Pedobacter ginsengisoli: one gene and its partner. The protein of the gene in region 1 interacts with the protein of each later gene in a pairwise test. Links are inferred from orthologs where the notes say so. Each region holds a gene or a part of one and is shown in the gene's direction. Other genes may lie near its edges.

Region 1 (6,788 bases):
TCTATTACCAGAATTGTATTTCCTTGTTCTATTAAAGTATTCAAGGCAATAAGAAGCTTTTTAATATCATGAAAATGCAATCCAGTGGTAGGCTCATCAAATATAAATAGTGTTTTATTGGCGTTATTTCCTTTGATTAAGAATGAGGCAAGTTTAATGCGCTGCGCCTCTCCGCCAGATAGGGTATTGGATGACTGTCCCAAATGTACATATCCTAAACCTACATCTACCAGGGGTTGCAGTTTATGCAAAATTTTGGGCTCGTTTTTAAAGAAATCTACTGCTTCTTCGATTGTTAAATCCAAAATATCTGCAACGTTTTTATCCTGGTAGGTTACATCAAGCACCTGTTGCTTAAATCTACGACCTCCGCAAGTTTCGCATGGCAGATAAATATCGGCCATAAACTGCATTTCTATTTTTACCTCTCCCTCTCCCTGGCAAACATCGCAACGGCCACCTTCAACATTAAATGAGAATGCAGCGGGCTTTAAGCCTGAGGCTTTAGATGCAGGCAGCGCCGAAAACAGGGCTCTTACATCATCCCATGCCTTTACATAGGTTACAGGATTTGATCTTGATGAGCGGCCAATAGGATTCTGATCGACCATTTCAACCTGACTTACCAATTCATAATTGCCATAGATGCCATCGTATGCTCCTGTCTGCTCACCTGAGTAATTTCCGATTGCCTTTTGAAGCGCAGGATAAAGTATTTTTTTAATGAGACTTGTTTTTCCTGATCCGGAAACGCCACTCACTACCGTAAAAACACCCAAAGGGAATTTTACGTCTATGTTTTTAAGGTTATTTTCTCTTGCTCCTTTAATTAAAATATGGTCCTTCCATCCTCTTCTTTTTGCTGGAATAGCAATTTGCTCTTCACCTGAAAGGTATTTTCCTGTTAAGCTTTTCTTATCTTTTATGATCTGTTTATAGGTACCGCTAAATACCAGATTACCACCGTGAGTGCCTGCCTCTGGGCCTATGTCTATAATATAGTCGGCAGCTTTCATCATTTCTTCTTCATGCTCCACTACCAGTACCGTATTTCCTACATTTCTAAGAGATTCCAATACTTCTATTAGCTTATTTGTATCTCTTGGATGTAATCCGATACTTGGCTCATCAAGCACATACACTGAACCCACAAGGCTGCTACCCAATGATGTTGCCAGATTAATACGCTGAGATTCGCCTCCGGAAAGTGTATTTGACAACCTGTTAAGTGTTAAATAACCCAAACCAACATTATTAAGATAGAGTACACGGCTACTAACCTCGGCCAATAAACGTTTTGCTATTTTCTCGTCGTTAGCCGACAGGTTTAAATTATTAAAGAAATCAAGTATGGTTGATAAAGGCATCAGAACGATGTCAATAATCGACTTATCATTGATCTTTACATACGAAGCATCCTTACGTAATCGTGATCCCTTACAATCAGGACATGACGTCTTGCCCCGATATCTGGATAGCATTACGCGATATTGTATTTTAAAGGTTTGCTCCTCAAGTTCTTTAAAAAAAGCGTCTAATCCTTCAAAGTATTTATTACCAGTCCATAATAGCCTCTGTTCTTTTTCAGTTAGCTCATTGAATGGCCTGTGAATTGGGAAGTCGAATTTAGCGGCACTTTTAACCAGTTTATTTAACCACTCCTTCATTTTTTCCCCCCTCCATGGCGCAATTGCATTATCAAAAACACTTTTACTCTTATCAGGAATAACAAGGTCTTCATCAATACCTATTACGTTTCCATACCCCTCGCATCTTTTGCATGCGCCATATGGATTATTGAAACTAAAGAAATTTGGTGTAGGCTCATCAAAACGAATTCCATCAAGTTCAAAACGGTCACAGAAGTTTGTTAATTTCCCTTCATGCTCTACAAAACAGTCGCCCTTTCCTTCAAAGAAAGCAGTTTGAACTGAATCAGCAATACGGCTTAATGTTTCATCAGCTGAATTAACAACAATACGGTCAATCAGAATCCTGATTGTATTTTCATCTTTTAATTCGAAATCCTTGAATGTTTCATCTTCCAGAATTGCTTCAATCTTCTGAATTTTATCCTGATAGGAAACCCTTAGAAAACCTTTTTGTAAAAGTACAGCCAGCTCTTCCTTTACAGACCTGTTATTGTGCGGGAATAATGGACAAAATATAGTAACGGTACTTTCATCATCCATGTTAGATATAAAATCAACAACTGTAGTAACGGTATCTTTTTTTACTACTTTACCGGAAATTGGAGAATATGTTTTCCCTATTCTGGAGAACAGAAGTTTAAGATAATCATATATTTCAGTTGAAGTGCCAACAGTAGAGCGAGGGTTTGAGGTAATAACCTTTTGTTCAATTGCTATAGCCGGAGCTATTCCTTTTATGTAATCAACATCAGGTTTGTTCATCCTCCCCATAAATTGGCGGGCATAGGAAGACAAGCTCTCTACATATCTTCTCTGGCCTTCGGCATATAGTGTGTCAAATGCCAAAGATGACTTGCCTGACCCTGACATTCCGGTAATAACTACCAGTTTGTTTTTTGGAATAGCTACATCAATATTTTTAAGATTGTGAACTCTGGCACCTTTTATGATAATATTTTTGTGTGGATCTTTGTCGATTTCGTTATTCATTGATTTCGTGATAGAATACTGCTAATATACCTCAAAAAACGAATATTTGTTTTTTTGGGAGGATGCAAAAATAAGGCTCTGAGACCACTTTTATTTTTTTTTAACACTTTTTCTATTGAATTCTAATAAAAAAATGCTTCTTTTGAAACTAATTAACTGAACAACATACACCACCATCATAAAAACCAATAGGAGAAATAATATCGAAACAAACATCTACTAAGTATTTTTTTGGCATTTAACAGCAAGGGAATTTAGTTAGGATACTCCTATGAAATTACAACAATATAGTGATCAGGATTTGGTTAAGTTATACCTTACCGGCAATGAGGCCGTTTTGGAAGAACTTTTAAGAAGACACAAATCAAAAATTTATACATCAATCTATTTATTGGTTAAAGACCAGTATTTAGCAGAAGATATATTTCAAGATGCCTTTATTAAGGTAATTAACACATTAAGATCTGGACGTTATAACGAAGAAGGTAAATTTTTACCATGGGTAATGCGTATTGCACATAACCTTGTGATAGATTACTTTAGACGTGAAAAACGAGGACCAGTTATTACAAGTGCCGATGGCACCGATGTATTTAATATGCTTCAGTTTCATGAAGAAAGTGCAGAAGATAGAATTTTAAGAGAACAAACCCATTTTGATTTAAGGGCCATGATTCACTTATTACCTGACGATCAGAAAGAAGTATTGATAATGCGTCATTATGCTGACCTTAGCTTTAAGGAAATAGCTGACCTAACCGATGTAAGCATAAACACTGCATTAGGCCGTATGAGGTATGCTTTGAGCAATCTTCGGAAAATGATGAAGGTGAAAGAAATATCCTGATATCAGTAGAAAAAAGAAAATATAAAAAATTGTTGTTTGGGTTAAAATAAATTAATAACAATAGCGTTAATTAGTAAAACTAATATACGTTTATTGCTTATGATGGAAACCTCTACTTCAGTTAACAAACTAAATTACGAACAGAAAAAACAGGAGATGATTCCTGCAAATGATGTTGAACCACAGGATTTACAGTTCTATGAGAACATTAAATCGCAACTGGATAGCTTAGCTAAAAACCCTTCTGAAACAACAATTTCGAAGATTTTAGCCTATTCCAGAGCCAAGTAATTTAAGAAACGAAAAAAAGCTGCTAAAAATTTAGCAGCTTTTTTTTTATTCCTTTAATGAAATTCATTATATCCAAAAAGGAAATAACAATCCATTTTGTCGTTTTGAAAACTATGAATGTCGTTAAAATGAAATTAAGCCAGTTACTATTTCTGAGATATATTAAATTGAAAATTAAAGGCAAAAATATCTAAGTTTGTAGATGCTCAAAAAAGAAAGATATAAGCTTTTTGTGGCCCATTTTTCTGCAAAGCAACCAGATGCCGAAACAGAATTGCACTACAACAATCCATTTCAATTACTGATAGCAGTAATCTTATCTGCTCAGTGTACTGATAAAAGAATAAATCAGGTAACACCTGCATTGTTTAAGCGCTTTCCGGATGCCAGATCTTTGGCTGATGTTACACCCGATATTGTTTTCGATTATATCAGAAGTGTTAGCTACCCGAATAACAAGGCTAAACATTTGGTTGGTATGGCTAAAATGCTGCTTAACGACTTTAATAACGAAGTCCCATCTGATGTGAATGATTTACAGAAAATGCCTGGTGTTGGAAGAAAAACAGCAAATGTTATAGCTTCTGTTATCTATAATGCACCCGCTATGGCGGTTGATACACACGTTTTCAGGGTTGCAAACAGGATTGGATTAACTACCGGAAAAACTCCACTAACTGTAGAAAAAGACTTAGTTAAGAATTTGCCTGAAGAAACAATACATGTTGCACACCATTGGCTGATATTGCATGGCAGGTATATATGTGTGGCAAGATCTCCAAAGTGTAGTATCTGCGAAATCACAAGTTTTTGCAAATATTATCAAAACACGAATAAAATAACTAAAATATTTAGTGATTCAGAACCCTCAATAAAAAAATAATAATTTTATTTGCTATTTTAAATTAAATAATAGTTATGTTTGCTAACATAATTAGTAAAAAGAAAATCATTTTACGTTAAGAAATGTAAGTCATTACTTTCTTGCAGAATTAAATAATATGAGCACAAACGCAGACAAATTAAAAGCATTACAACTTACTTTAGATAAGTTAGAAAAATCATATGGTAAAGGCACCGTTATGAAATTGGGTGACAATGCTGTAGAACCAACAGAATCTATTTCAACCGGTTCTATTAGTTTAGATATTGCCTTAGGCATTGGCGGAGTACCAAAAGGAAGAATTATTGAAATATATGGCCCTGAATCTTCAGGTAAGACAACTTTAGCAACTCATATTATTGCTGAAGCACAAAAAAAAGGTGGTTTAGCAGCTATTGTTGATGCCGAACACGCATTTGATAAAGGCTATGCAAAAAAACTGGGTGTAGATGTAGATAACCTATTAATTTCACAACCAGATAATGGTGAACAGGCTTTAGAAATTGCTGATAATTTAATCAGATCAGGAGCTATTGATGTAATTGTGATCGACTCCGTTGCCGCTTTAGTTCCTAAAGCTGAGATTGAAGGTGAAATGGGAGATTCAAGAATGGGGCTTCAAGCTCGTTTAATGTCGCAGGCTTTGCGTAAATTAACAGGAACCATCTCTAAAACCGGATGCTGCTGCATTTTTATCAACCAGTTACGCGAAAAGATTGGTGTAATGTTTGGTAATCCTGAAACTACCACTGGCGGTAATGCTTTAAAGTTCTATGCATCTGTACGCTTAGATATTCGCAGAACTTCTCAGATTAAAGATTCTGACGAGGTTGCAGGTAACAGGGTTAAAGTGAAAATTGTTAAAAACAAGGTTGCCCCTCCTTTCCGTATCGCTGAATTTGACATTATGTTTGGTGAAGGTATATCTAAAACAGGTGAAATTATTGATTTAGGTGTTGACTTTAACATCATCAAAAAAGCAGGCTCGTGGTTCTCTTATGGAGAAACCAAACTTGGTCAGGGTAGGGATGCGGTTAAGCAGTTATTACTGGATAACCCTGAATTATCTGAAGAAATTGAAGCAAAAATCAGAGCTGAAGTTACCGGTGAAAAGTTGGAAGAGAACGCTTAAATTATACTCATTAAATAAAAAGAAGGGGGATTTTGAACAAAATCCCCCTTCTTTTTATTTAAGCTTTTTTACTTATAGCTTGGAGCTTGACTATCTGGTGCCATTCCGGGAGTATTCTTCTCCATAAAGTGGGTGTCTATCTTAACAATAGCAATAATTGCTATGATAGTCATCATCACCAAAACAACAAGACCAATATAGTTCCTATTTTTATCTTTCTTAATTAACCATATTAAAAAGATGATTAATGGCAAAAGCATTAAACCAAAGAAAACAAAACTCATTACACCCATAATTATACCTTTTATATATTAAAATTCCATTCTGGACAAAGGTGCAACATCTTGCTGCACAAAATCCTTATTTAAATACTTGTAATAACCAGCAATAGCAATCATACCCGCATTATCTGTGCAATACTGAAATGCCGGTATAAATACCTTCCAGTTTAGTTCCTCTGCCATGGCAGTTAATCCTGCCCTTAATCCACTATTAGCAGATACTCCCCCCGCAATAGCTATATCCTTAATTCCGTACTGCTTTGCAGCCTTCTTTAATTTATTTAACAGTATATAAACTATACTATGTTGAACGGAAGCGCAAATATCATTTAGGTTCTCGGAAATAAAGTTTGGATTCTCTTTCTCCTGATTCCTGATAAAATACAAAATAGAGGTTTTAAACCCGCTGAAGCTATAATTGAGGTCTTTAATTTGGGGTTCGCCAAACTTGTAAGCCAAAGGATTTCCCAGGGCAGCATACTTATCTATTAGTGGCCCACCGGGATAAGGTAAATTTAAAATCTTAGCTGTTTTATCAAATGCCTCACCTGCGGCATCATCTAGTGTCTCACCAACTATCTCCATATCAAAATGGCTTCGCACCACAACAATTTGAGTATGTCCACCAGATACCGTTAAGCATATAAATGGAAAGCTAGGTTTTGGATCATCAATAAAGTGCGCCAATATATGAGCGTGCATATGATTTACT
Region 2 (6,752 bases), 3.2 Mb from region 1 along the record:
CATTCGTTGGGAATTGCTAAATTCTGCACTTTCAAAGCAGGAGAACGGGTACTGGATGTTGGTACCGGAGGTGGATTTCCTGGTATTCCGTTAGCTATTCTTTTCCCCCAAACCCATTTTCATCTGGTAGATTCTATTGGTAAAAAAATTAAAGTAGTTACTGAGGTAGCCTCAGCACTGGGTTTAAAGAATGTTAAGGCGAGTCATTTAAGAGCTGAACAGATTACCGATAAGTACGATTTTGTGGTGTCAAGAGCAGTTACCAGGCTTATAGATTTTTACCCGTGGGTTAAAGGTAAGTTTAATAAAGACTCTAAAAATGCCATTCCTAATGGTATACTATACTTAAAAGGTGGTGATTTGAAGGAAGAGATTTCTGAATCACGACTGAAAGCGGAATTGTATCCGCTTTCAGATTACTTTGAAGAAGAGTTTTTTGAAACTAAATTCGTGGTTTATATCCCGCAGTAGAGGTTAATTGTCTGGGTTGGCTTCGAAAGTAACGGTACCTTTTTGTATTATTTTGGCACCATCTTTTGTAGGTTTTCCTAGTTTTTCTTTAGAGTCATTTTTAGATGTTCCCAAGTTCCCTATCCCTGTAAAAGTGATTCTTTGACTCTTTATTTCCTTTGCCGGTTCTCCATTCTTGTTATTTGAAGTGATACCGTCATTTTCTTTAATAGTTATTGATTTTCCTTCCTCTTTTACTGGCTCAACAGGCGGTGGTGGAGGAGGTACCAGTTTATCAGGAACTACTATCGGTGGCGGAAATTTCACTTTTTCACCTGATTTGGCTCTTTTTGGTCGCGCGGGTGCATCAGGTTTTACGATTGGTGGCGGGAATTTGACGGTTTTAACTTTAGGGGGTGGCGGTGGCGGTGGCGCAATCCTAACTTCTACAACCTCGCCTTTTTTTGTTGGTTTGGATTTTACATCTGATTTAGTCTTAAACTCTTTTGCTTCACTTGCTTTTTTCTTAGGCGTTTCCTGTTTTACGGTTTGATTGACCTCGTATTTCTCCGGATACAGGTCTATCATCGCATAATCTTTAGTGAACGCCATAGTGGATGCACAGAGCATTCCTCCGGCAATTGGCAATGCAAACAGGAGTTTGAGCCTTGCTCTTCCCGTTGACTTTTCTTTGTTTAACATGTTAATTCTCCTTTTTAATATTGATTGATTGAATATTTGATTGGTAAGCTGATTAGACACAATACCGAAGGAGTTTTGAATCAAAAACATAGCGTACTGATGTTTCTGGATATCCTTACCTGTTGTAATGTCGTCAGCAATGTATTCGTGCAGCAGCTTAATTTCCTTTTTAATAAAATAAGTAACCGGATTAAACCACGATACTATCTGTATAATTTCAAAGAAAATAATGTCTAAGCTGTGTTTCTGCTGTATATGCACCATTTCATGCTTAAGAACAGTGTGTTTCTCCTGTACAGCCGGGTTTAAGAACAATAGATTAAAGAATGAGAATGCGGCATGAGATTCATCCAGTTCTACATATGTAATCCTGCCTGCCCTCTGTTTATTAGCATTAATAGAAAGTAAAATGATCTTATAGATGCTAATTCCCATTTTTATGGCAAAAGTTAAAGCTATAAGGAGGTAGCAGTATACCAACAGTTCATTTAGGGTAATAGCACTGGTCTTTTCTGTTGCTTGTGCCAATTGAACCGACAAAACCCTGACTTCCTGTTGCTTGTTTAATAAATTATTAAGGTATCCTACCTGCAAAAGTGGAATAATAAAAGCTATAATACTTGTAATAATAAGGTAGTATCTATTTAATGAATAGAAAGTTTCCTTATGTAAAAGCAAACGGTAGAAGCCGTAAAACGCAGCTAAATATAGATTAGCCTCCAGCAGATAGTACAACCAGTTCATCATTTCTTGTTTTTAAGTTTTTCGGCAAGTTGGATCAATTCGTCGAGCTCATCCATGTCCATGTTTTTCTCTTTTACAAGGAAGGATACCAGGCTCTGATAAGAATTTTCGAAGTAATTGTTCATTACTTTATCAAATGCAAAGTGCTTGTATTCGGCTTCAGTTATTATTGGGAAGTAAATGTGAGTGTTGCCAACGGCTTTATGATCTATAAACCCCTTGCCTTCTAATACTCTGATTACCGTTGATACTGTATTGTATGCTGGTTTTGGTGGGGTCATTTTGTCTATAACATCCTTTACCAAACCCTCTTTTATTTCCCATAAAATTAGCATTACCTGTTCTTCCGCCTTTGTAAGTTCTCTCATCATGTATTAAATATTGTTGTTAATTAAAGTTACTACTATTTTTATAGTTTGCAAACTATTTTTGTAGTTTGTTTTTAATTATCTGATTTACAGGTGTATATTTTGAATTGCTGGTTAACAGGTAAATTAATATATAATTTAGCCCATGAGTTTAATCCACAAAATAGGCCTCACATTAATTAAAAGTGTGGGGCATGTAATCGCCAAAAGCTTACTTGAGCATTTTGGTACAGCAGAGGCTATATTTAAAGCAACAAGAAAGGAATTATTGCAAATTCCCGGAATAGGACCTGTAACTGCGGACCAGATTTTAGCTAATGATGCATTAAAAATTGCCGAAGAGCAATTGAAATTTATTAAAAAGCATAAGGTGGATGTTTTATTTTATACTGATGATAACTATCCTAAACGGCTAAAAAACTGTTTCGATGCGCCAGTGCTGTTGTATTATAAAGGTACTGCAGATCTTAATCATGGTAGGATTATAAGCATTGTTGGCACCAGAAAAGCTACAGAATACGGCAGGCAATTGTGTAAACAGTTGGCTGTAACTTTGGCTGATTATGATGTTGTTATAGTTAGCGGCCTGGCATATGGCATTGATATAGCTGTTCATAAAGAAAGCTTATATCAAAATATTCCTACCGTTGGAGTGCTTGCACATGGATTGGATAGGATTTATCCGCCTTTACATCAGCCAATAGCTCAAAAAATGGTATTAAATGGCGGTCTGCTAACAGAATTTTCCCTGCACACCAATCCCGATAAGGAGAATTTTCCTAAGCGAAACCGCATTATTGCAGGGCTTGCCGATGCCACAATAGTAGTAGAAGCAACCGCTAAAGGGGGTGCATTAATTACCGCTGATATTGCAAATTCATATCACCGCGATGTGTATGCTTTTCCTGGCAAAACAACCGATGTAAGCTCTGAAGGTTGCAATTTTTTAATTAAAACGAATAGGGCAGCGCTGATTAATCATGCAAAAGATTTGGTTTATTACATGGGATGGCATGAAGTGAAACCAAAAAAAACAGAACAAACTCAATTATTAATAGGGCTCTCAAATGAGGAACAGAAAATTGTTGATCTTTTACGAAGATCTTCTTTAAGGATTGATGAGCTTTCTTTGCAAACAGAAATACCTCAAAGCAAGCTTGCCATGCATTTGTTAAACCTTGAAATGCAGGGAATTCTGATTTCTTTACCAGGTAAAATGTATAAACTTAGTGGTTAGGCCCAGCCAGGTCTGTAATGAAATTTTTTATATACCTATATATTGCTTTGTTTGTAAGTCTATTGGAGTACTAGATTAAAATAATATTCTATAAATTCCGTTATTTCAATATTAAATTATGAATATCTATTTATAAATAAAATTCCAATCTTCAATCTGTATTTTTGTGTCATGTGGTACAATAATATTTTAGAAACCATTGGTAATACTCCACTGGTAAAATTGAATAACATTACAAAGGATATTCCTGCTACTATATTGGCTAAAATTGAGACAACCAACCCAGGTAACTCAATAAAAGACCGTATGGCAGTTAAAATGATAGAAGATGCTGAGAAAAGTGGTAAACTGAAACCTGGCGGTACTATTATAGAAGGAACATCAGGAAATACCGGTATGGGATTGGCCATGGCGGCCATTATTAAGGGCTATAAGTGTATTTTTACTACTACCGACAAGCAATCGAAAGAAAAGGTAGATGCTTTGCGTGCGTTTGGTGCTGAGGTAATTGTATGTCCAACTAATGTTGAACCTGAAGATCCAAGGTCTTACTATTCGGTATCTACACGTTTAGAGCGTGAGGTTCCGAATTCCTGGAAGCCAAATCAGTACGATAATTTATCGAACTCCCAGGCTCATTATGAGCAAACTGGTCCCGAAATATGGGCACAAACTGAAGGAAAGATCACGCATCTGGTAGTTGGTGTTGGTACCGGCGGCACTATTTCTGGTACCGGAAAATACCTTAAAGAACAGAACCCCAATATTAAGGTGTGGGGTATTGATACCTACGGATCGGTTTTTAAAAAATATAAGGAAACTGGAATATTTGATAAAAATGAGGTTTATCCTTACATAACCGAAGGTATTGGAGAAGATTTTCTTCCTAAAAATGTAGATTTTGATATCATAGACCTTTTTGAAAAGGTAACAGATAAAGATGCTGCCCTGATGACACGTGATATAGCACGCAAAGAGGGGATTTTTGTTGGTAATTCAGCTGGTTCTGCAGTTGCCGGACTGTTACAATTAAAGGATAAACTAAAACCTGAAGATGTTGTAGTGATTATATTTCATGATCATGGCAGCAGGTATATGGGTAAAATGTATAACGAAGATTGGTTGAGGGAGCGAGGCTTTTTAAAAGACGAAAAGCTTACTGCTGCTACAATTATCGACAAAAAGGACAAAACAGAAATTGTAACAATTGATTGCGAAAAAACCATTCTTGAAGCAATTAATACGATGCATATGTTAAATATTTCGCAGATTCCGGTTACCCAAAAGGAGATGGTTGTGGGCAAACTCGCCGAAGGAGATATTTTAAAAGCATTAATGGAAAATCCATCGCTTAAATCGGCTAAGGTTCAGGAGATTATGTCATCTGGTTTTCCTTTTGTTGACCTCAACACATCAATTGATAGAATTTCTGCGTTAATAAACAAAGAAAACAGTGCAGTACTGGTTGAAACTGAGGGTGGTAAGATCGAAATTATCACTCAATACGATATAATTAACGCTATTTCTGCTTAAATAAGCAACCGAGACAAAAAACCACTATACAATAAAAAAGCCCCGATTGGGGCTTTTTTATTTATGATTTAATGCGATGGGGCAGAAGCTTCGATACGCTTAATTTGTGCACCTAATGCACGTAAGCGAATGTCAATATCCTGATAACCACGTTCAATTTGTTCGATATTAAAGATTGTAGATTTTCCTTCGGCAGATAGTGCTGCAATTAGTAGAGAAACCCCTGCACGTATATCTGGAGATGTCATGCTGATACCTCTAAGTTTGTATTTCTTGTCAATACCATTAACTGCTGCTCTATGTGGGTCACAAAGAATGATCTGAGCACCCATATCAATCAGTTTATCCACAAAAAATAGTCTGCTTTCAAACATTTTCTGATGAATAAGTACGTTTCCTCTGGCTTGTGTAGCTATAACCAGCACAATACTTAAAAGATCGGGAGTAAAGCCCGGCCATGGAGAATCGGCAATGGTTAGCATGGAACCATCTATAAACGACTCAATTACATAATGTTTTTGAGAAGGGATATAGATATCATCACCACGTAATTCAAATTTTATACCCAGCTTTCTAAATACATCAGGAATTACCCCAAGCTCAGAATAGCATACGTTTTTAATGGTAATTTCAGACTCAGTCATTGCTGCCAAACCTATGAATGAACCTATTTCAATCATATCAGGAAGCATTCTGTGTTCAGTACCACCAAGTTTTTCAACTCCTTCAATAGTAAGAAGATTAGAACCTACACCGGTAATTTTTGCACCCATACGGTTTAGCATCTTGCATAATTGTTGCAAGTACGGTTCGCATGCAGCATTATAAATGGTTGTAGTACCTTTAGCAAGTACAGCTGCCATAACAATATTAGCTGTACCCGTTACAGAAGCCTCATCTAATAGTATATATGCCCCTTTAAGGTTTGTTGCATCAACGTTAAAAAACTCTTTTTTAGAGTCGTAAATAAATTTAGCGCCTAATTTTTCAAAGCCTAAAAAGTGGGTGTCTAGCCTTCTTCTGCCTATTTTATCGCCACCCGGTTTAGGGATTGCAGCAGTTCCAAATCGTCCCAAAAGCGGGCCTACTATCATAATAGAGCCTCTTAAACCGCCACCTTTAGCTTTAAAAGTATCAGATAAAAAGAAGTTAAGATCAATATTTTTAGCTTCAAAAGTGTAAGTATCTTTAGATAAACGCTCTATACTAACACCCAGGTCGCCTAACAATTCAATAAGTTTGTTTACATCCTTAATGTCTGGGATATTGCTGATGGTTATTTTCTGATCTGTTAATAAAACAGCAGCAATGATCTGTAAAGCCTCATTTTTTGCTCCCTGAGGATGAATTTCACCCTTTAACTTCTTTCCACCAATTATTTCGAATGCGTTCATACTACTGTTAAGGATCTAAATTTTAAAATCGGTAAGGATTAATGTCTTTGTTTAGGATTATTATTACGTTGCTGACGGTTGTTGTTATTTTGTCGGCCTTTGTTATTTCTATTTCGGTTGTTGTTATTAGAAGGTCTGCTTACAACAGGTTTAAATTCAACCTTATTTAAGTTAATATTGTCGTCTAATTGAAGCTGACCGCCAGATAGTTCACGTAAATTTTTGAAGATTGTTTCATCAGCTACGCTATCTTTATTCCAGGTAACGTAAGCCATTTTCATGAAATTTGCTATACCTTGTACCATTGCAGCTCTGCGTTCCGGT

What was found.
Region 2: the proteins of recA (region 1) and dprA interact in binary tests that used the Bacillus subtilis proteins (3 or more experiments, as listed by UniProt). The link is inferred for Pedobacter ginsengisoli from one-to-one orthologs.

Annotation. Positions count from the first base shown.
Region 1 is NZ_CP024091.1:3,619,597-3,626,384, forward strand. The notes cover bases 3,877-6,788. They hold recA (recombinase RecA), read left to right. Parts: upstream 3,877-4,781; coding sequence 4,782-5,795; downstream 5,796-6,788. Other genes in these bases: nth (endonuclease III), read left to right, coding at 3,983-4,663; CPT03_RS14910 (hypothetical protein), read right to left, coding at 5,864-6,088; tsaD (tRNA (adenosine(37)-N6)-threonylcarbamoyltransferase complex transferase subunit TsaD), read right to left, coding at 6,107-6,788. Outside these bases: excinuclease ABC subunit UvrA, read right to left, coding at 1-2,642; CPT03_RS14890 (RNA polymerase sigma factor), read left to right, coding at 2,914-3,489; CPT03_RS14895 (hypothetical protein), read left to right, coding at 3,589-3,780. UniProt on the Bacillus subtilis protein: Multifunctional protein involved in homologous recombination, DNA repair and competence.
Region 2 is NZ_CP024091.1:396,638-403,389, forward strand. What follows is about bases 1,580-4,455. They hold dprA (DNA-processing protein DprA), read left to right. Parts: upstream 1,580-2,409; coding sequence 2,410-3,501; downstream 3,502-4,455. Other genes in these bases: CPT03_RS01530 (M56 family metallopeptidase), read right to left, coding at 1,580-1,899; CPT03_RS01535 (BlaI/MecI/CopY family transcriptional regulator), read right to left, coding at 1,896-2,231; CPT03_RS01545 (pyridoxal-phosphate dependent enzyme), read left to right, coding at 3,673-4,455. In the rest of the region: 16S rRNA (guanine(527)-N(7))-methyltransferase RsmG, read left to right, coding at 1-471; more of CPT03_RS01530, read right to left, coding at 475-1,579; more of CPT03_RS01545, read left to right, coding at 4,456-5,034; murA (UDP-N-acetylglucosamine 1-carboxyvinyltransferase), read right to left, coding at 5,103-6,428; CPT03_RS01555 (DUF4290 domain-containing protein), read right to left, coding at 6,467-6,752. UniProt on the Bacillus subtilis protein: Protein that helps load RecA onto ssDNA during transformation. Binds cooperatively to circular ssDNA, is able to bridge different segments of DNA. Favors the loading of RecA onto SsbA- or SsbB-coated ssDNA and formation of RecA-DNA filaments.